Regions from separate parts of the Dactylosporangium maewongense genome, predicted to be linked through region 1. Evidence: riboswitches for the same ligand, from Rfam matches in the RefSeq annotation. Region 1 holds a riboswitch; each other region holds the start of a gene.
The links. Region 1 has a riboswitch for ZMP and ZTP ahead of ABD332_RS60265 (hypothetical protein). Riboswitches for the same ligand answer to the same signal wherever they lie in the genome.

Region 2: it holds a riboswitch for ZMP and ZTP, as region 1 does, so the genes downstream of both, ABD332_RS38540 (serine hydroxymethyltransferase) here and ABD332_RS60265 (hypothetical protein) in region 1, are expected to answer to the same signal.
Region 3: it holds a riboswitch for ZMP and ZTP, as region 1 does, so the genes downstream of both, ABD332_RS39525 (bifunctional 5,10-methylenetetrahydrofolate dehydrogenase/5,10-methenyltetrahydrofolate cyclohydrolase) here and ABD332_RS60265 (hypothetical protein) in region 1, are expected to answer to the same signal.

Annotation. Positions count from the first base shown of each region.
Region 1 covers NZ_BAAAQD010000026.1:106,992-114,295, reverse strand. Annotated here, with positions in the region: gene ABD332_RS46225 (MFS transporter) at 1-330, shown strand, start outside; gene ABD332_RS46220 (SDR family oxidoreductase) at 385-1,083, shown strand; gene ABD332_RS46215 (hypothetical protein) at 1,055-1,480, opposite strand; gene ABD332_RS46210 (hypothetical protein) at 1,616-2,407, opposite strand; gene ABD332_RS46205 (SigE family RNA polymerase sigma factor) at 2,404-2,952, opposite strand; ZMP/ZTP riboswitch at 3,067-3,151, shown strand; partial or broken gene ABD332_RS60265 (hypothetical protein) at 3,123-3,398, shown strand; gene ABD332_RS46200 (hypothetical protein) at 3,530-3,667, shown strand; gene ABD332_RS46195 (UbiA prenyltransferase family protein) at 3,743-4,624, shown strand; gene ABD332_RS46190 (MerR family transcriptional regulator) at 4,678-5,478, shown strand; gene ABD332_RS46185 (cysteine peptidase family C39 domain-containing protein) at 5,491-6,438, shown strand; gene ABD332_RS46180 (DinB family protein) at 6,483-6,953, shown strand; gene ABD332_RS46175 (DUF5997 family protein) at 6,959-7,304, opposite strand, start outside.
Region 2 covers NZ_BAAAQD010000018.1:241,399-248,702, forward strand. Annotated here, with positions in the region: gene ABD332_RS38530 (acetolactate synthase large subunit) at 1-1,588, opposite strand, end outside; gene ilvD (dihydroxy-acid dehydratase) at 1,816-3,660, shown strand; ZMP/ZTP riboswitch at 3,727-3,815, shown strand; gene ABD332_RS38540 (serine hydroxymethyltransferase) at 3,839-5,101, shown strand; gene ABD332_RS38545 (hypothetical protein) at 5,189-7,304, opposite strand, start outside.
Region 3 covers NZ_BAAAQD010000019.1:187,778-195,081, reverse strand. Annotated here, with positions in the region: gene ABD332_RS39540 (ParB/RepB/Spo0J family partition protein) at 1-757, opposite strand, end outside; gene ABD332_RS39535 (ParA family protein) at 754-1,989, opposite strand; gene rsmG (16S rRNA (guanine(527)-N(7))-methyltransferase RsmG) at 2,582-3,259, opposite strand; gene ABD332_RS39525 (bifunctional 5,10-methylenetetrahydrofolate dehydrogenase/5,10-methenyltetrahydrofolate cyclohydrolase) at 3,365-4,231, opposite strand; ZMP/ZTP riboswitch at 4,244-4,328, opposite strand; gene ABD332_RS39520 (Jag family protein) at 5,553-6,215, opposite strand; gene yidC (membrane protein insertase YidC) at 6,326-7,304, opposite strand, start outside.

The sequences.
Region 1 (7,304 bases):
TGGATCGCCGCCGCGCTGGTACTGACGGCCGCCGGCATGCGGGTCGTCATGATCATCGCCGCCGTGACGGTCATGCGCGGGCTGCCCGAGGACCAGACCTCCATCGGCGCCGCGCTCAACGACACCAGCCAGGAGGTCGCGAGCAGCGTCGGCATGGCCGTCACGGGCACGATCGTGGCCGCCGCGCTCGTCGGTCCGCTGACGGACGTCGGCACCCGCGCCGCGGCGACCCACAGCTTCGAGAACGCCATCACCGTCGCGACGCTGACGCTCACCGCCGTCTGCGCCGCCCTCGTCCTCTGGGCGATCCGCCGTAGCCGCAAAGGCTGATCTCCAGCCGCGCGTCGATGCCATACCGTGATCGGACCACTTCAGGAGGTAACCATGAAGATCGAAGGATCCGTCGCGCTGGTCACCGGCGCCAACCGCGGCCTCGGCCTGCACATCGCCCGCGAGCTGCTCGCCCGCGGCGCGACCGTGTACGCGACGGCCCGCGACCCGCGATCCGTCGACCTGCCCGGAGCGATAGTCCTGCCGCTCGACGTCACCGACGCCGCATCGGTGGAGGCCGCCGCGGCCGCGGCCGGCGACGTCACGCTGCTGGTCAACAACGCCGGCGTGGCGACGTTCGCCAACCTCGTCGACGGCGACCTCGACGACATCCGCCTCGAGATGGAGACGCACTTCTTCGGCACGCTCCGCGTGGTCCGCGCCTTCGCCCCGATCCTGGCCGCCAACGGCGGCGGCGCCGTCGTCAACCTCCTGTCGGTGCTGTCGTGGATCACGTTCCTCAACGCCACGTCCTACGCCGCGGCGAAGGCGGCCGAGTGGAGCCTCACCAACGGCATCCGCCTCGAGCTCGCCGCCCAGGGCACCCAGGTCTCCGGCGCCCACCTCGGCGCCGCCGACACCGACATGATGTCCCGCTGGGACGTGCCGAAGCTCGACCCCGCGGCCGTCGCGACCGCCGTTGCCGACGGCGTCGCCCGGGGCGACCTGGAGATCCTCGTCGACGACGCCGCCACCGGCGCCAAGCAGGCCCTCGCCGCCGACCTCAGGACGGTGTACCCGCAGCTGTCGTGACCGCCCCACCCGCCGCGGCCAGCCGGTCGGCGAGCAACTGCGTCACGGCCGGGGTGTCGATGATGCCGTCGCCCGTCAGGCGCGCGTAGGCGTCGACGGCCTCGGCGATCGTCATCCCATCCCGGCGGAACACCGCGAGCAGCCGCACCCGCACCGGACGGTTGACCTCGGGGTCGGCGTGCACCCGGGCGAGCCCGACGCGGGCGATGAACGCCTCCCGGGCGATTCCGATAAGCGGACCCCAGTCGCAGGCCACACCCTCGGCCCCGCAGTCGCACTGCATCGAGACGGACGACTCGATGCGCCCGTAGATGACGGACTCCTCCGGCCAGCTCCGGCTGATGCCGCCGCACTGGGCGCACGGCGCCAGCAGCACGTCACCTTCACGCCGCAGCATGCCGCCACTGTACCGACGACCGGCGGCGCTGCGGGGAGCGCGACCGCACCGGCGCCGAGGCCGTGGGAAGGCCGGCGGAGCTGGCGTGGCGCCGGCTGGTCGCCGACGCCACGCGTCTGCCTCGCTAGGACGGCATCAGGGCAGCATCGCCGGGTTGCCGGCCAGCGCCGCGACCTGGTCCGCGGTGAGGAACGCCTTGTCCAGGGCGGGTTTGCGGTCGGTGGCGGTGTCGTGGGGGTAGACGGGGACGGTGCGCTGAGCGGTCACGCTGAAGTGGCCGCCCTGCAGGTAGCGGCGGGCGACGATGACGTCGCCGCCGTCGCCGTGGTCCTCCAGCCAGACCACGACCGGCACGCCGGCGACGTCGACGATGCGGCAGTCGCGGCCCGCGTCAGGCAGGGCGCACAGGCCGCCGGGCGGCACGGTCTCGCTGGTCTGCGCCAGGTACGCGCCGAGGTAGCCCTCCCCGTGCCCGTCCGAGACGACGACGTGGGCGGACATCACCACGAGCGCCGAACCGGTCGGCGAGTCCAGGCGCATCGCCGGCGTGCTCGGACCGGCGAACGGGTACTGGGTGTGTCCCGAGTACCCCGCCGGCAGGGCCGCGACGAGCAGGTCGTACACGGCGCGGTCGTGCGTCGGGAGCGCCTGCGCCGACGGTACCGGCGCCGCGGACGCGACCTGAGAAGCGGTGGGCTGCGCGGCGGGCACGGCGACGAACGGCGCGGGGGCCGTCGGGCGGGACGGCAGCAGCGCGGGCGCGACCAGGGCCGCCGCGACCGTCACGCCGGCGAGACCCGCGGTGGCGGCGACGACCCGGTCGCGGGTCCTCGCGGCCCGGGCGGCGACCGCGAGGACCCGCTCCGCCTCACGCAGCGGCGGCGCGTCGTCGAGGGCGAGGTCGCAGAGCATCTTCACGTCGTTCACTGGAGTCCTCCGGGGCTGGTCGGTCTGAGGTCTTCGAGGGTGTCGCCGAGCACCTCGCGCAGGTTGTCGAGGCCGCGGGCGGTTTGGCTCTTCACGGTGCCGGTGGAGCAGCCGAGCACGTCGGCGACCTGCTCGACCGACAGGTCCGCCCAGAAGCGCAGGACCAGCACCGCCCGCCGCCCTTTCGGGATGCGCAGCAGCGCCCGCTTGAGCACCTGCCGGTCCTCGACGCCCCGCTGGTCGGGGACGCTCGCGTCGAGCACCTCGTCGTCGGGCGTCGGGCGTTCCCGCCGCCACGGACGCCGGCGCTCGTCGAGGAAGGCCCGCAGCAGCACCCGCCGCGCGTACTGGTCGAGCACGTCGTGCCGGTCGATCCGGCCCCACGCGCGGTACAGCTTCGTGAACACAGTCTGGGTCAGGTCCTCGGCGAGGTGCCAGTCCCCGCACAGCAGGAAGGCGGTGTTTCTCAGGTGTCCGGCGCGGGCGGCGTAGTACGCGACGAACTCGTCGTCGTGCGGGCGCCGGCCGCGCCTCAGAATTCGCATCATCATCGCGATAGACACGTACAGCACGCGGAAATGGGTTGCTCGGGCAGGCGGTCACGCTCACGCCTCTGGCGAGTTCGCCCGTGACAACGCACCGCCGAGGGCCGGTAGGCTGCGGGTGGCCGCTACTGGCGCGGGTGGACACCACCGGGGACCGGCCGGATCGATGGGTGTGGCGCCGTCCGCCTGGGCGCCTCCGGGAAGCAGACGTCCTGCGAAACGGAGGCACGGTGGACCTGCGCCATGGCATGAACCCGCACCAGCGACCCGCGAAGATGACATCGCTCGACCCGGGGCGGCCGCCGTTGCGGTTCCTGCACGGGGCGCCGTCGTTCGTGAACGTGCTCGACGCGGCCGGGGCCTGGCAGCTGGTGCGGGAGGCGGCGGCCGCGCTCGGCGGGCCGGTCGCGGCGTCGTTCAAACACGTGTCGCCCGCCGGGGCCGCGACCGCGGGTCCGCTCGACGGGGTCATGGCCGCCACGTACCGGCTGAATCCCGCCACAACCGGGCGGCCTGGCTGGCCGGGAGGGACGGGATCGCGTTCGTCTCCGACGGGGCGCTGCCCTTCGCCGACAACGTGGAGCACGCCGCCCGGCACGGCGCGCGGTACATCACCGAACCGGGCGACTCGATCCGCTCCACCGACGTGTCCGCCGAGTGCGACCGCCGCGGCATCACCCTCGTCCGGACGGGAATCCGGCTGTTCTGCCATTGAGCCCGGAGGCACGGCGGCCCCCGGCATGACGCGGCTCTCAGTGCGGACACAGGGATCGAGGACGATGATCGGGGTATGACGGCGGTGTTGGAACGTCCGGCCGCGGTACTGGTCGCGGTCTCGCGGCCATGGTTCTGGCCGGTGTCGTGGGTGCCGGCGTACCTCGGCACGGTGCTGGCGGGTCACAACTGGCTGCCCGCGCCGGCCGACCGGGGGCGCGCGCTCGTGGCGCTGCTGGTGCTCGGGCCGCTCATCTGGGGCGCGGTGCTGGCCCAGAACGACCTGCAGGACCTACGCAGCGACCGCGACAACCCGCGCAAGGCGACGGCCCCACTGGTCACCGGAGCGGTCTCCGCCAGGCGATTGCGGGTGTGGTACCGGTGGCTGGCGGTCACCTGCGTCGCGGCCGCCCTGTACGTGGGTCCGCTGTTCGTGCTCGGCGTCGCCGGGGTGCTGCTGCTCGGCTGGGCGTACAGCGTGCCGCCGCTGCGGCTGAAGACCCGGCCCGGCTGGGACGTCGCGGTCAACGCGCTGGTCGTCGGGGTCGTGTCGCCGGCCGCGGGCTGGGCGATCACCCGGCCGCCGTGGGAGTTCCCGTGGCAGTTCGGGCTGATCGGCCTGCTCTTCGCCGCCGCTCTGTACGTGCCGACCACCGTCACCGACCTGGCCGCCGACACGGGCGCGGGCGACACGACGTTCGCCGTGCGGTTCGGTCCACGGTCCGCGCACCGGCTCGGCGTCGCGCTGTGGGCGGCGGCGCTGGCGTTCTGCGTGCTGCTGGCATGGCTGGACGTGCTGGTGCCGCGCTCGACGCTCGTGCCGCAGCTGCTGATGACACCGGTCCTGCTCGCCGCCTACGCGGTCCTGACCCGCCGCCCGACGATCACGAAGATGGCCGTGGTGTCGATCCTGTTCGGCATCCCCACGATCGGCTTCGCGCTCGCGTACATCGGCTGACGCGGCGGCGGGTCCTTGACCTTGCCCCAAGGGAAGGCCGCAGACTCGGGGGCGTGGACGGAAAGCACCTGCTGGCAGGGCAGTTCGGGGCGGCCTCGCGGCTGTCGCCGAAGGCCCTGCGCCTGTACGCGGAGCAGGGGCTGCTCATCCCGGCCGAGGTGGACCCGGCGACGGGCTACCGCTACTACCGGCCGGACCAGCTGCCCCGGGCCCGGCTGATCGCCAGGCTCCGGTCGCTCGGGCTGCCGCTGGCGAAGATCGGTGCCCTGCTCGACCTCACCCCGCAGGCGCGGGCGCTGGAGCTACGGGGGTGGTTGCGCACGCAGCGCGACCGGCTCGACGAGCGCGCCGCGGTGGTCGAGGCGGTCGACCGCTCCGGCGAGGACCTCGCGCTCGCCGGAGCGGTCCGGCTCCGGGACGTCGCCGCGACCAGGGCCGTCTGCCGCCGGCGGCAGGTCGACATCCGCGGGCTGAAGGACCTGATCCGCACCGCGGAGCGGGACATCCGGGCGCACCTGCGCGACTCGGGGCTGCCCGCCGACGGCCTGCGGCGGGTCTGCTTCCACGAGCTGGTCACGCCCGACAGCGAAGCGCCGGTGGAGGTGTCGGTCGCCTGCACCGGCCCCGTCGACCCGGTCGACGACCTGTACGTGCGACTGATCCCGGCGCACACCGAGGCGTACCTGCCCGTGCCGGCGCCGATGGAGGACTATCCGCTGATCCTGCGAGTGTACGACGCCGTCGAGGCGTGGACGGACGCGCGGCCCGGGATGGTGACCACCGGCCGCCCGTACGAGGTCCACCCGGGCACCGCCGGCGCGCGGTTCGACGTCGCATACCCAGTCTCACCATAGGAGCACCGATCCATGCGTCACGTGCCCTACGTCGGCAACGGCCCGTACTGCTACAGCAACTCGTTGGCCATGCTGATGGGGCCGGCGGCGCCGCCGACCGCGGTCATCGAGGTCACCACCGGTGGCCCGTTCGGCATGCAGCTCGTCGTCGGCACGATGGTGTTCTTCGACGCGTACGGCTGGAACCCCGGCATCGGCTGCGGGCGGGCGCTGGACGCGCTCGGCTGGACCTCGGCCGTCCACAGTGGAGGGGACGCCGCCACCGCGCTGGCCCGCCTGGCCGCCGCGGTGGAGGACGGCCCGGTGTGGGCGGGGCCGCTGGAGATGGGCCACCTGCGGCACCAGCCCGAGACGACCGGGCCGATCGGCGCCGACCACTTCGTCGTCGTCCTCGACGTGGACGGCGAACGGGTCCTGGTCCACGACCCGCACGGCCACCCGTACGCGCAGGTGCCGGTCGCCGACTTCATGGCGGCCTGGCGGGCGGAGACGGTGGACTACGGCGAGCCGTACACCATGCGCACCGGCTTCACGAAGGTCGCCGACGTGACCGACGCCGACGCGATCCGCGCCGTCATCCCCGCCGCCGTCGAGTGGCTGGGGGCGCGGGCCGGCGCCGGCATGCCGCCCGGCAGCCTCGCCAACGCCGCGGCCGCGCTGCGGTGCGCCGAGCTCGTCGCGGCCGGCGCGGGCGGCGGGCTGCGCGAGCACCTCATCCACTTCGCGATCCGGGTCGGCGCCCGCCGGCTCAGCGACACCGCCGACTGCCTGCGCCTGGCCGGCTACCCCGACGCGGCGGGGATCGCCGCCGGCCAGGCCCGCCTCGTCGGCGCCCTGCAACACCCGATGGTCACCGGCGACCTGCCCGCGGCCGCCGCCCTGCTGCGCGCGCTCGCCCCGACCTACGACCGGCTCCGCGCGGCGCTCATGGAACCCCGGACGACCGGGACGCCGCTATGATCTTGTGACGTGACGTCGTTCCCGTGCCGCCTGGAGGTCGTGTGATGACCGGTTTTCACGACCCGATGCGGGTGCAGCTGGAGGCGTTCGTCGACGAGCACCGCGAGGCGCTCGCCGCGTGCCTCGACGGGCTCACCGAGGAGCAGGCGCGCCGGTCGCTGGTGCGGTCCCGCACGACGCTGCTCGGGCTGGTGAAGCACGTCACGTTCGTCGAGAAGGTGTGGTTCGACGAGGCGGTCACCGGCCGCCCCCGGGCCGAGATCGGGATCCCGGAAACACCCGACGAGAGTTTCGTCCTCGACGACACGGACACGATCGCCACCGTGCGTGCGTCGTTCCGGGAGACCTGTGCGGCCTCCCGGCGGGCGACGGCGGGGCTCGACCTGGACGACCTGCTGCCCGGCAACCGCCGGGGGCCGCTGCCGTTGCGCTGGGTTTACCTGCACGTGCTGCGCGAGCTGGCCCAGCACTGCGGCCACGCCGACATCCTGCGCGAGCAGCTGCTGGACGCGTAGCCGCGCTACCGGCCGCGGCGCGCGGCGGCGGCCTTCCTCGGGGCGGGCTTCTTCGCGGACGCCACCTTCTTGGCGGGCGCCTTCTGCTGGACGGGCGCGGCGGCGGCCTCTTCGCGGGCGGCCTGCAGGCGACGCTCCTCGCGCTTGTTCTCCGCGTGGATCTCGCGCTCCTTGACCAGCCACTCCGGCGGGTCCGCGGCGAGGGCGGCGATCTGCGCGGTCGTGAGCGGGTCGGTGATGCCCCCGCGCGCCAGCCCGCTGTTGGACACCCGCAGGCGGGCCGCGACCACGTTGCGCGGGTGCGGGCCGTCCTTGCGCAGGTCGGCGAGCCACTGCGGGGGGTTGCGCTGC
Region 2 (7,304 bases), on a different contig from region 1:
GCGTCTGCCACTGCCGGACCATGCCGAGGTTGCCGTTGTTGATGACGGCGACCTTGATCGGGATGCCTTCCAGGGCACAGGTGGCGAGTTCCTGGTTGGTCATCTGGAAGCAGCCGTCGCCGTCGATCGCCCAGACGACCTTGTCGGGCCGGCCGACCTTGGCGCCCATCGCGGCGGGCACCGCGTAGCCCATCGTGCCGAGACCGCCGGAGTTGAGCCAGGTCGCCGGGTGTTCGTACTTCACGAACTGCGCGGCCCACATCTGGTGCTGGCCGACCCCGGCGGTGTAGATCGCCTCGGGACCGACGATCGCGCCGATGCGTTCGATGACGTACTGCGGGGCAAGGGTGCCGTCGGACGGCTCCTCGTATCCGAGGGGATACCGGCCGCGGATGTCGTCCAGCGTCGCCCACCAGTCGGTGAGCGCGACCTTGTGCCCCGCGGTGTGCTCGGCGGTGACGGCGCCGATCAGCTCCTCGATGACGTGCTTGGCGTCGCCGACGATCGGCACGTCCGCCACCCGGTTCTTGCCGATCTCGGCGGGGTCGATGTCGGCGTGGATGATCAGCGCGTTCGGCGCGAACGTGCTCAGGTCGCCGGTGACCCGGTCGTCGAAACGGGCGCCGAGGGTGATCAGCAGGTCGGCCTTCTGCAGCGCGTAGACGGCGCCGACGCTGCCGTGCATGCCGGGCATGCCCAGGTGCTGCGGGTGCGAGTCGGGGAACGCGCCGCGGGCCATCAGCGTCGTGACGACCGGCGCGCCGGTCAGCTCGGCGAGCTTGCGCAGCACCTCCGACGCGTGCGCCTTGATGACGCCGCCGCCGACGTAGAGCACGGGCCGCTTCGCGGCGGCGATGAGCCGGGCCGCCTCGCGGATCTGCTTGCCGTGCGGGTGGAGCGTCGGGTGGTAGCCGGGCAGGTCCAGCGTCGGCGGCCACTTGAACGTCGTCTGCTTGACCAGCACGTCCTTGGGGATGTCGACGAGGACCGGGCCGGGGCGGCCGGTCGAGGCCAGGTGGAACGCCTCGGCCAGGATCCGCGGCAGCTCCTCGCCGGTCTTGACCAGGTAGTTGTGCTTGGTGATCGGCAGCGTGATCCCGGCGATGTCGGCTTCCTGGAACGCGTCGGTGCCGATGGAGGCCGAGGCGACCTGGCCGGTGATCGCGACCATCGCGACGGAGTCCATGTACGCGTCGGCGATCGGCGTGACCAGGTTGGTCGCGCCCGGGCCGGACGTCGCCATGCAGACGCCGACCTTGCCGGTGGCCTGCGCGTAGCCGGTCGCGGCGTGCCCGGCGCCCTGCTCGTGGCGGACCAGGATGTGCCGGACGGACTCGGAGTCGAACAGCGGGTCGTACGCGGGGAGGATCGCGCCGCCGGGAATGCCGAAGACGACGTCCGCGCCGAGCGCCTCGAGCGACCGCACCAGCACCTGAGCGCCGGTCAGAAGCTCCGGCTTCTTCTCTACGGCCGTCTTGTCCGACCGGTCGGCGGCGGCCGGCGCGGTGGAGCCCGGCGGCGTCGCCGGAGCGGCGGGTGCGGCCGGGTGCGCTCGGTGGGCGAGGACTTCAGGCGTGGGTCTCGTCATCGCATTTCGCACTTTCGCTCGAATGGTGTCTTGGTCGCGGCTAGGACTGGCTTGGACATGAAAAAACCCCTCCGTGCGATGCACGAGGGGCTAGCGCGCTGACGGCAGGCGTCGGCGCGCTAGATGATAAGTACTCGCAGCGACCTCGACGACATTCCCCCACTCTTGCGCATCTCACCGCCCGAGTCAACCGGTCCCACGATCTGGAACGTGTCAGACTCACAAGTATGCCCGAGCTGCGATCCAAAACCTCCACTTCTGGTCGCAACATGGCCGGCGCACGCGCCCTCTGGCGCGCCACCGGCATGACCGACGCAGATTTCGGTAAGCCCATCGTCGCCATCGCCAACAGCTTCACGCAGTTCGTGCCGGGCCATGTCCACCTGCGCAACCTCGGGATCATCGTCGCGGACGCGGTCGCCGAGGCCGGTGGGGTCGCCAAGGAGTTCAACACCATCGCCGTCGACGACGGCATCGCCATGGGCCACGGCGGGATGCTCTACTCGCTGCCCAGCCGCGAGCTCATCGCCGACGCCGTCGAGTACATGGTGCAGGCGCACTGCGCCGACGCGCTCGTGTGCATCTCCAACTGCGACAAGATCACGCCCGGCATGCTGCTCGCCGCGCTCCGCCTCAACATCCCCACCGTCTTCGTCTCCGGCGGCCCCATGGAAGCCGGAAAGACCGTCGCGATCGAGGGCGTCGTGCACGCCAAGCTCGACCTCATCGACGCGATGATCGCCTCCGCCAACGAGGCGGTCACCGACGAGCAGCTGGGCCAGATCGAGCGCTCCGCCTGCCCGACCTGCGGCTCCTGCTCCGGCATGTTCACCGCCAACTCGATGAACTGCCTCACCGAGGCGATCGGCCTCGCCCTGCCCGGCAACGGCTCCACCCTCGCCACCCACAGCGCCCGCAAGGCCCTCTTCGAGCGGGCCGGCTCGCTCGTCGTCGAGCTGTGCAAGCAGTACTACGAGGGTGATGACGCGTCGGTACTGCCGCGCGCGATCGCCACCCGCGAGGCGTTCGAGAACGCGGTCGCCCTCGATGTCGCCATGGGCGGGTCCACCAACACCGTCCTGCACCTGCTCGCGGCCGCCCGCGAGGCCGAGGTCGACTTCAGCGTCGCCGACATCGACGGCATCTCCCGCCGGGTGCCGTGCCTGTCGAAGGTCGCGCCCAACAGCCCCAAGTACCACATGGAGGACGTCCACCGCGCCGGCGGCATCCCCGCCATCCTCGGCGAGCTCAACCGCGCGGGCCTGCTTCGGGATGGGGTCCGCAGCGTCCACTCGCCCGACCTGTCCAGCTGGCTGGCCGAATGGGACATCCGTTCCGGGAACGCTTCCGAAACCGCGCTCGAGCTCTTCCACGCCGCGCCCGGCGGGGTCCGCACCGTTGAGCCGTTCTCCACGTCCAACCGCTGGGCGACGCTCGACACCGACGCCGCCGAGGGCTGCATCCGCTCCAAGGAGCACGCCTACAGCGCCGACGGCGGCCTCGCGATCCTGTTCGGCAACATCGCCCCCGACGGCTGCGTCGTCAAGACCGCCGGCGTGCCCGAGGAGAACCTCGTCTTCCACGGCACGGCACGGGTCTTCGAGTCGCAGGAGTCCGCGGTGGACGGCATCCTCGCCAAGGAGGTCGTCCTCGGTGACGTGGTGGTCATCCGGTACGAGGGCCCGAAGGGCGGGCCGGGCATGCAGGAGATGCTCTACCCGACGTCGTTCCTGAAGGGGCGGGGCCTGGGGCGCGCCTGCGCGCTCATCACCGACGGCCGCTTCTCCGGCGGCACCTCCGGCCTCTCCATCGGTCACATCTCGCCCGAGGCGGCCGGCGGCGGGCTCATCGCCCTCGTCGAGGACGGCGACCGGATCGAGATCGACATCCCGCACCGCTCGATCAGCCTCGTCGTCGACGAGGACGTGCTGACCGCGCGCCGCGTCGCGCAGGAGAAGCGCGAGCGGCCGTACACGCCGCTGGACCGGCAGCGACCCGTCTCGGCGGCGCTGCGCGCGTACGCGTCGATGGCCACCGCGGCCAGCGACGGCGCCTACCGCAAGGTGCCGTAACGGTCGTCACCCCGGGCCAGTTCGATCGGATCGGCCCGGGGTTTCCGCCCGGTCGTGCACTAGCATCGGTGGTACTGCGACTGGCGCACATCAAGGTGGAACCGACCACCGGGGAGCTTCCTGCATCGCTGGCACCGCGCGCCTGGGTGCCACGGTCACCCGTATGGGAGGAAGCCCCATGCATGTTCCCGCCCTGCCGTCGATCACCTCGGCCGACCCCGACCTCGCGGACCTGATCCAGCGCGAGGCCGCCCGGCAGCACGACACGCTGCGGATGATCGCCTCGGAGAACTACGTCTCCCAGGCCGTCCTCGAAGCGACCGGCACCGTCCTCACCAACAAGTACTCCGAGGGCTACCCCGGCAAGCGGTACTACGAGGGCCAGCGCTTCATCGACCCGATCGAGGAGCTGGCGATCGCCCGCGCCAAGTCGGTCTTCGGCGTCGAGCACGCCAACGTGCAGCCCTACTCCGGCTCCCCCGCGAACCTCGCCGTCTACATGGCCCTGGCCGCCCCCGGCGACACCGTCATGGGCATGGCCCTGCCGATGGGTGGCCACCTCACCCACGGCTGGTCCGTCTCGGCGACCGGCGCGTGGTTCCGCCCCGTGCAGTACACGGTCCGCCGGTCCGACGGCCTCATCGACTTCGACGAGGTCCGCGACATCGCCCTGCGGGAACGCCCGAAGCTGATCTTCTCCGGCGGCACGGCCATCCCCCGCACCATCGACTTCCCGCGCTTCGCCGAGATCGCCCGCGAGGTCGGCGCGGTCCTCGTCGCCGACGTCGCGCACATCGCGGGCCTCATCGCCGGCGGCGCGCACCCCTCCCCCGTCGGCCACGCCTCCGTCATCACGACCACCACCCACAAGACCCTCCGCGGCCCGCGCGGCGCGATGCTGCTCTCCACCGCGGAGTACGCCAAGGCGATCGACAAGGCCGTCTTCCCCGGCCTGCAGGGCGGCCCGCACAACCACACGACCGCGGGCATCGCCGTCGCGCTCCGCGAGGCGGCCCAGCCGTCGTTCCGCACCTACGCCCACCAGATCGTCGCCAACGCCCGCGCCCTCGCCGCCGCCCTGCTGGAGCGCGGCTTCGACCTGGTCTCCGGCGGCACCGACAACCACCTCATCCTGATCGACCTCACCGGCAAGAACATCGGCGGCAAGCCCGCCGCCCGCGCCCTCGACCGCGCCGGCATCGAGACGAACTACAACACCGTCCCGTACGACACCCGCAAGCCCTTCGACCCCTCCGGCCTGCGCATCGGCACGCCCGCCCTCACCACCCGCGGCCTCACCGAGACCCAGATGCCCCAGGTCGCCGACTGGATCTCCCGCGCCGTCGACGCCGCCATCAAGTCCGACGACGACGCCTTGGACACGATCGCCGCCGAGGTCCGCGAGCTGCTGTCCGCGTACCCGATGCCCGGCTGGCACTGACCCCACAACACGCGAGGGGCGGCTCCGGTTCGTGTGACCGGATCCGCCCCTCGTGTGGTTGTTCGTCGCTACTTGCGGCGTTCGTCGCTACTTGCCGCGGCGCAGGAACCGCCGTGACTTCTGGTCGGGATTCTTGGGCTCCTCGTCGAGGTTGAGCTCCAACGGCGCCACATCGTCGTCGAACACCATGTCCCGCGCGCGCTGCCGCTGCCCCGGCACACCCCCGCCAAACCCACCCCGCTCCCCCCGGCCACGGTCCCCGGCCCGCTCGACGTCCTCGCCGCGCCCGCCGAGCCCGCCCCGGTCCTCACCGCGCCCACTCAGCCCGCCGCGGTCTTCACCGCGCCCGCTCAGCCCGCCGCGGTCTTCACCGCGCCCACCGAGCCCGCCCCGGTCCTCACCGCGCCCACTCAGCCCGCCCCGGTCCTCACCGCGCCCACTCAGCCCGCCCCGGTCCGCCCCACCAGCCCAGTCCCCACCGCGATCCGAACCGCCGCGGTCCGAACCGGCCCAGTCACCGCCACCCCGACCGTTGTCAGCACCGCGCCCCGAACCACTGGCCCAGTCGTCGCCGCCCCGGCCGTTGTCTCCGCGGTCCAAGCCGGCGGCCCAGTCGCCGGTGTGGTCGGGACGGGCGGTGCCGGTGGTGCCGGTGGTGCGCGACGCGGAGCCGGCACGTCGCTCGGACGTGAACTCCCCACTCGGGTCGCTCTCCCAACCGGTCGTCGGGTCGGTCGCCCAGGAAGGCCGTCCAGCGGGCGTCGAGGGATCGGCCGCCCCGGCCCGTTGCCCGGCCTCCGTCCCTGCGGCCCAGTCACTCCCGGCCGCAGGCGCTCCGGACCCGGGACGCCCGGCCGGGGCATCGCCCGCAGCAGCTTGGCCTTTCTTGCCCTTCCCCGCCTTCGAGAACCCCCACCGCGACCGCTTGGCAGGCTGCTCCACCGGCGCCTCGTCGACACCGGCCCGGGAGCCAGCCGCCGCCTCGGCGTCCCACCAGTCAGCGCCGTCCTCAGCGGCACCCGCCGCCCTCGTGCCCGGCTGCGCGCCGGCCCGGTCGTCGTCTCGTCCACCCGCTCGCGATACGCCGGTCTGCCCCTGCTCCGACCACGTGGCTGCCGAAGCCCCAGCCCTCGGAACCCCCACCTGCCCCTCGTCCGACCCCGCCCGATCCGACCGGTCCTGCTCCGACCGCGCAGACTCCGACCGCCAAGAATCAGCGCGCGAAGACTCTGGACGCGAAGACTCCAGACGTGAAGGCTCCGACCAAGCGCGATCCGAACCAGCCGCATCCGAAGCAGCACGATCCGAGCTCGGAGCGTCTGACCAGTTCCGATCAGAGCGGAGATGATCCGTTTGCGAGGAGTCAGACCAGGACGAGCCCGACCACGAATCCTCGGAACGGCCCTGCGCCGGCCGCGCGGAGTCCGACCATGAGGAGGCCGCGGACGATCGCTCCGTCAGTGCCGGCCCCGCGGACGAGCCCTGCGACCAAGAGTCACGTCCCCACGAAGGTTCCGGCAACGCGTCCGCCCGGGACGGCGTCGACGGCGGGACGGTAGGCCGCTCGACAGGGCTGGCGGAGGCGGCCGGGCCGGCAGAGGCAGGCGAGGACACCGGCCAGGCACCGGAGGGACCGTCCGACGAGCTCCCGAACGCGGAGCCGTCGAACCGCGAGCCGCCCGACCCCGGGAAACCGGAGGCCGGAGCACCCGACGTGGGTCCACCGTAGGCCGGAGCGCCTGACGTGGGTCGACCGTAGGCCGGAGCATCCGATGTGGGGCCGCCGAAGGCCGGGGCACCTGACGTGGGGATGCGGGAGGTGGGCCCGCCCGACGTCGGGATGCCGGAGGTGGGAACGCCCGATGTCGGAGCGCTGGACACGGGGTCGTCGGCGGAGTTGTGGGTGGCGGAGGGCTGCTGGCGCTCGCGCCGGCGGAGGGAGCGGGCCTCGGCGTCGGCCTGCCAGGAGCGGCTGAGCTCAAGGGGCTCGGCGACGAGCTCGGGCTTCTCGCCGTCGAACAGACTGCCGGTCCATGCCGGCCGCTCGGCCGGCCGCTCGACGGGGCGCCGGGCCGGGCGGTCACTCGCCGGCGTGCCGAAACGCGCCGGGTCTGCCGGAGTCCGGCCCGGACTGTCCAGGTCGGAGAAGCCACCGCGATCCGACGTCCGGCCGCCGAGATCGGACGCCGGCCCAGGCTCGGAC
Region 3 (7,304 bases), on a different contig from region 1:
GGTGCGCGAGCGTCTCCTGCTCCTCGGAGTTGTCGAGTCCGAGAAGCGCGCGGGCGTGCCCGGCGGACAGCACGCCGGCGGCCACGCGACGCTGTACCTGAGCGGGCAGGTTCAGGAGGCGGATCGTGTTCGAGATCTGAGGGCGGCTCCGGCCGATGCGCCGCGCCAGTTCCTCGTGGGTCGCGCCGAACTCCTCAAGGAGTTGCTGATACGCGGCCGCCTCTTCCAGAGGGTTGAGGTTGGCGCGGTGGATGTTCTCGAGGAGCGCGTCGCGGAGCATCGCGTCGTCGCGGGTCTCGCGGACGATGGCCGGGATCGCTTCCTTGCCGAGCGCCTGGGCCGCGCGCCAGCGACGCTCGCCCATCACGAGTTCGTACTTCTTCTGCGTGCCTGACTCGTCGTCCGACTCAACCGGCTCGGTGAGCTCGCGGACGACGATCGGCTGCAGGAAGCCGACCTCCTGGATCGAGGTCTTCAGCTCCTCGATCGCATCGTCGTCGAAGACCTGCCGGGGCTGCTTCGGGTTCGGCACGATCGACGTCACCGAGATCTCGGCGAACCGCGCGCCCGGCACCGGAGCGAGCTGCTCCACCGGGGAGTCGACGGCGGTCACGCCGTTGGTCGGGGCGTCGGTCTCGGCCGGGGGAGTCGCCAGCGCGGTGGCGGTGCCGCCCGTCGCGCTCTCGGCCGCCGGCGCGGCGGTGGGGATGAGGGCGCCGAGCCCCCGTCCGAGACCTCCACGTCGGTTCGACTTCATGCCACTCCTCCAACCTGCGCATCGTGCGCACCGCGCAGCGCGATCTCCTGCGCCGCCTCGAAGTAGCTCACCGCACCGCGGGAGCCCGGGTCGTACGTCATCACGGACTGGCTGTAGCTCGGCGCCTCGGACACGCGAACGTTGCGGGGGATGACCGCGTTCAGACACTTCTCGCCGAAGTGGTTCCGGACGTCCTGCTCGACGAGATCCGCGAGGCGGGTCCGCCGGTCGTACATCGTCAACAGCACCGTCGAGATGTCGAGCTTCGGGTTGAGGTGCGACCGCACAAGCTCGATGTTGTTCGTGAGGGCCTGCACGCCTTCCAGGGCGTAGTACTCGCACTGGATCGGGATCAGGACCTCTTCGGCCGCGACGAGCGCGTTGACCGTCAGCAGGCCGAGCGACGGAGGGCAGTCGATGAAGATGTAGTCGTAGTTGCTCCCGCCGGCCTCGATCGCCCGCTTGAGGCGCGACTCACGGGCGACGACCGAGACCAGCTCGATCTCGGCGCCGGCGAGGTCGATCGTCGCGGGCACGGCCCACAGGTTCGGGATGCCCTCGACCTGCTGGGTCACCGCGTCGAGCGGCGCGCCGTCGATCAGGCAGTCGTAGACGTCCGGCACACCGGAATGGTGGGGGACGTTCAGACCAGTGGAAGCGTTGCCCTGCGGGTCGAGGTCGATCACCAGGACACGATTGCCGTGCAGCGCCAGGGCGACGGCGATGTTGACCGCCGTGGTGGTCTTACCCACGCCGCCCTTCTGGTTCGCCACACACATCGTGCGCCGCCGTGGCGGACGGGGCATCGTGATCTCCCCGCTCGGGTTGAGGATCTCCACGGCGCGCTTTGCCTCCTGAGCCAGCGGGGGGTCTTCGGTTTCACGTGAAACATACGCGTCTGTCATGGCGCCCTCGGTATCCGCGGTGACGACGGACGGGTGTGGCCGGGGGGACGGACTGCTCCGTCGCTCGGACCTCATATCTGCTCTCGTCTCGGCTTTCGCTTCGTCTGCAGCGGATTGTGAATCGGCTCTGGGCACGACCGGTTTTCCGCCCCGGCCGTAAACAGTACCGGTAGATGCGCGATCGACTGGGCCGCTGCCGCGAAAGTCCACCGTGGTGCCGCGTGTCGTTTCGGCCGGGTTGTCGACCCGCGGCTGGGGCACGGGCCGCGCGGGCGGGCGAACCCCCCAGCCCTCGATTTCCTGCCCGTCGGATCCCTGCGCATTCAACGCTTGGGCGACCGACTCTGGACTGTCCGACTGATGGGTCCCGTGCCCGTAGTCCGGACCGGGAACACCGGGCTCGCTCACTGCACCGAAACCGGGGTGTGCGACGTGCCCGGCGGCCGAGCCGTAGAGGCCTCCGGCGCCGGCGGCCGCTCGCGGACCTATCGGTGTTTCACGTGAAACATGAGAGCTGCCATCGCCGTAGTCCGGACCATCACCGCTGTCGCGCACCATGTCAGTCCCGTCCCGCTCGGAAAGATGTGCACTGCCGGCCGTCAGCGACGTTGTGCCCACCTCCGGCGCACCGCCCGACGCGAGGTCTCGAGTGACTGCGGTGACCGGCGCCGGGAACGCAAAAACGGCGCGCGGCCAGCCTACGGCGCACAGGCGACCAGAGCCATGGCCGATCGGCGAGTCGTTGGTCTTCTCACTCGCATTCGGCCGTAAGAAGACCAGAAAGCCGTCGACTCGGCGGAGGAGACCGCCGAGTCGCTTGGTCGGTACGGCCGGCCAGCCGCTGTTGCAGTTTCTGATGTCCATCGTCGAACCCCCGCGTTCCCCGTGTCCGGAGGACGCTTTCGGCCCGTCCCCCGGTTTACCGCCCGCGCTTGGCCTTCCGGCGCTGCGCGACTTCCCGCTCCCGCACGACCTCGACGACCGTCGTCGGCTCGGCGAGGACGGCGTCCCCGCACAGCCGTACCGACGGCGCGCCCGCTCCAAGCCGGCTCAGGACTTCTGCGTGCTCGGCGATCTCCGCCGCGGCAGAGGATCCCTTGAGCGCGAGCAGTCGCCCACCGACGGCGGTGAGGGGAAGACACCATCCGGCAAGCCGGTCCAGCGGTGCGACTGCTCTGGCGGTGACGACATCGGCGAGGGGAAGCTTCCCGACGCACTCCTCGGCCCGCGCCCGGACCACGGTGGTCCGCTCGAGGCCGAGCGCCGTCACCGCTTCGGTCAGGAACGCGGTGCGTCGTGCGAGCGGCTCGACCAACGTGACGAACAGGTCGGGACGAGCCACTGCCAGCACCATACCGGGCAGGCCGGCGCCGGAGCCGACGTCGACGACCGTGGCGTCCGATTGGATGAGTTCGCTGAGGACGGCGCAGTTGAGCATGTGGCGTTCCCAGATGCGCGGCGCCTCGCGAGGGCCGATCAGCCCTCGCACCACCCCGTCGGTGACAAGCAACTGAGCGAACCGCTCAGCCAACGGGAGCCGATCGCCGAACACCTTCTCGGCGGCCGGCAACACCTCGTTCGGAACAGCACCATCCATGCGGTCAAGCAAATCACGCCGCCCCCGCGCGACCGGCCACTGGGGACAGATCGGCGCACGGGGGCGGCAAGAAGAGGGCCGCTCGAAGACGCGGCCCCCGATGTTTCACGTGAAACGTCGCTCCGCGGCCGTCACGGCGTTGCGGAAGAGCATGGCGACCGTGGTGGGGCCGACCCCGCCGACGCGCGGCGTGATGGCGCCCGCGACCTCCGCGCACGACTCGTCCACGTCGGGCAGGAGCCGCCGGCCGGAGTACCGGACCCCGCCGCCGATGACTGTCGCGCCGGGCTTCACGTGCTCGGGCTGGATGATGCCCGGCACGCCGGCCGCGGCGATGAGGATGTCGGCCCGCTGCGTGTACCGCGGCCAGTCCGCGACGCCCGTGTGCACGACCGTCACGGCGGCGTTGGCGGTCGGCCGCTTCTGCGACAGGAGCATCGCCAGCGGACGGCCCAGCGTCGCGCCGCGCCCGAGGATGACGACCTCCCTGCCGCTGACCGGGATCTCGTAGTGCGCGAGGAGCGCCTCAATTCCGGCGGGCGTGCAGGGGAGCGGCCCGGGCATGCCCGCGGCAAGACGCCCGAGGTTCAGCGGGTGCATGCCGTCGACGTCCATGTCCGGATCGACCCGCTGCAACGCGACGTCGTAGTCAAGGTGCTGCGGCGTCGGGTACTGAATGAGCAACCCATGCACGTCGGGGTCAGCGTTGAACCGGTCGATGACCGCGTGCAGCGCCTCCTGCGTCGTGTCTGCCGGCAGGTGCTCGTGCGGCGACTCGAACCCGAGCTCCGCCGCCTGCCGCTGCTTGATGCGGATGTACCCCGCGCTCGCATCGTCATCGCCGACAAGGATGGTCGCCAGCGAGGGCACAACCCCCTGCGCGCGCAACGCCGCCACCCGCGTCGCAACGTCAGCCAGGATCTTCTCGGCGACAGGAGCGCCGGGCAGGAGAACAGCAGTGGTCGTGGACATACGACTCCCCGACGTGAGGACCCAGGCGGTCGACCCTCACAACTCGAGCTCCCCGATGGTCCGTCCCATCCCGGTGCCGCCAGTCGCGTCTGCCACCCATTGTCCCCGATCCCATCCCCTCCCGACCACGCGGGGACGAACCCCGACGAAGGAATGCAGGAACGCTTACAGCCGACACGCCCCACCCAAGACGCCATCACCAGCCCTCGTGACGCGCCGCCCGCCCCTGTACGGCCGTCAGTCGCAAGACCGGGCAGACAGGACCGCGTCGACTCCCGCAACGTGCGGACGACGCTTGTGGCGCCAGCCTGCATCGCACTCGGGACCAGCTGTGTGGGTCCGGCGCGGGCGGGGGCGACCGGCGCCCTTGGCATCCAGCAGTGTGGTGATCGAAGGCCGGTCCTGGTCGTGATGACGGCCAGAACACTCCTTCGATCAAGCGCCGGTACAGGGGTCAGCACTTCGACTGCTGCCCGCCAGGACTCGAAGGAACGGTCAGGACCCACGACCCGGACACGGGAAGGCAGCGCGGTGCTCGAACCAAGGAGCACGGCGCGTGGATGACGTTCGGACGCGATGCCGAGAGCAAGAGGGGCAGGCGGCCGACTTGGACGCAGGCGCAGGGCAGTTGCACAGACGCACCGGGCCCGCGGTACGAGGGTGCGGGATCTTCCCCTCGATACAGAGCGCGGCGCGCGGGCAGCGTGGGACACAACGCACTACGGGGAAGGCGACAACCCGGACGCGAAGGCGGTGACCGGCCACAGTGCAGTCGGCGCGAAGCTCGACTCGACCGAAAGCTAAAGCCGGGGCGCGCAGCACGGACGGGGACACAGACGCAGAGGACGGAACGTTCGCCAAGAGACGGGGCACGGAGCCGGGGGCGAGCAGTCGAAGTGCCGACCCCTGCATCATGTTGCCTCGGTCGGACAGGTGCGGACGTAGGGCACGAGCTCCGGAGGCGGGGCATGGTGCCACCGGACACGGGGGCGGGGCACGCGACACAGGCGCAAGGCACGGACACCAGAGCGCGGAAGCACGGGGCGCGCGAAGAACAGTGCGCGAGGGCACGGCGAGCAGCGACCGACTGGTGCGTGGAAGAGCGAGGCCCGTATGCGCCCCCGCGAGATGCGTGCGGGGGCGGACGCGGGGGACAAGGCACGGAGTCGGAAACGTGCGGGGGCGTGGGCGAGCAGAGCGGAGACGCGTCGGGTCAGGACGCATCGTGTAGAGAGGCAGACAGGTGGGTGTACGGAGGTGAGCCGCAAACGGAAAGCGGGGCGCCCCGTCATGGGGCGCCCCGCTTCGCGGTGGGCTTGGGTCAGGCGACCGGGCGGACCACGATCCGGCGGGCCGGCTCGACGCCCTCGGACTCGCTCTCCACGCCGGGGAGGGCGTTGATGACGTCGTGGACGCACTTGCGCTCGAAGGCGCTCATCGGCTCCAGGCGGACGGCCTCGCCGTACTCCTTCACCTTCTCGGCGGCGTTCTTGGCGATCGCGCCGAGCTCCTTGCGGCGCAAGGCCCGGTAGCCGCCGACGTCGAGGAGGAGACGGCTGGGGGAGCCCGTCTGCCGGAAGACCGCGAGGCGGCTCAGCTCCTGCAGTGCCTCGAGGGTGGCGCCGCGCTGGCCGACGAGTGCCTGGAGGCGGCGGCCGGAGCCGTCGCCGCCCTCGACGACCTCGACGACGGGGCGGCCGCTGACGACGAGCTCGTCGATGTCGCCGTCGTAGTCGAGGATGTCGAGGAGGCCTTCGACGTAGTCGGCCGCGATCTCGCTCTCCCGGAACAGGTCGGCCGCGGCACGGCCGTTGCTGCCGCCGGAAGCCTTCGCCGATTCGCCGTCGCTGGAGTCGGCGTCCTCGTCGGCCTCGTCCGTGTCGTCGGCGTCCTCGATCTCGTCGAGGTTGGCGTCCTGATCCGCAGCGTCGTCCTCGGTGCCGCGCGCGTCGAGATCACTGGTGGTGTCGGTCACGAAACTCATCTCCGCTTGTTTGGGGCGCCGAGGCGCCGTCACAGGTCGTCGGTGAGGGGTGGTGGTGCACAGGGAGCGCCGCTCGCCGGCCCGGGGAGGGGTGGGCCGGCGGGGTCGCATCAACCCGACTGCCGCTTCGCGGCGCCACCCTTCTTCGGGTTGATCGGCTTGGCGCCGGGCTTCGGGGCAAGGGCCTTGCCGTTGGCCTGGGCCTGCTTGGCGGCGGCCGCCGCGGCCTGCTGCGCCGCTGCCTCGTCCTTGGCCTTGCTGAGCATCGAGCGGAGGCCGCCGGCCGGCTTCGCCGCGGGGGCGCCGCCCTTGGTCAGCGAGGGGCCGCCCTTGCTCTTGTACGGGGTCGTGTTGGCGGTCGCGCTCGCCGGCGGCGGGTACTTGTGCAGAACCCAGTACTGCTGGCCGAGGGTGATCGCGTTGTTGGTGACCCAGTAGATGATGACGCCGATGGGGAAGTACCAGCCGGAGGTGAGGGTGAAGAACGGGATGCCGTAGAGCATGAACTTCTGGATCATGCGCTGCTGCGGGTCGCTGTTCCACCCGGTCTTCATAATCATCTGACGCTGGGTCAGGTAGGTCGTGGTGATCATCAGCGCGACGAGGATCGCGGCCACGATCTTCACGGTGGTCGAGTTGGCCTCGATCTTCGCGAGGTCGGCGGCGCTGCTGCTGAACTTGGCGACGATCGGGGCGTCGAAGAGCCGGGCGTCGACGGCGCCCATGAACTCGGGGATGCTCCAGCCGTACAGCTCCATCTGGTGGTTGGAGGTGCCGGGCTTCAGGTGGCGGAGCACGTGCAGGAGGCCGATGAAGACCGGGATCTGCAGGAACATCGGAAGGCAGCCCATGAGCGGGTTGACCTTCTCCTCCTGGTAGAGCTTCATGACCTCCTTCTGGAGGGTCTCCCGGTCGCCCTTGTGCTTCTCCTGCAGCTCCTTCATCTTCGGCTGGATCGCCTGCATCGCACGCTGCGACTTGATCTGCTTCACGAAGATCGGGAACAGCACGACCCGGACCGTGATCACCAGGAACACGATCGCGAGAACCCATTGCCAGTTGGTGCCGAGCGTGCGGTGGTCGGGCATG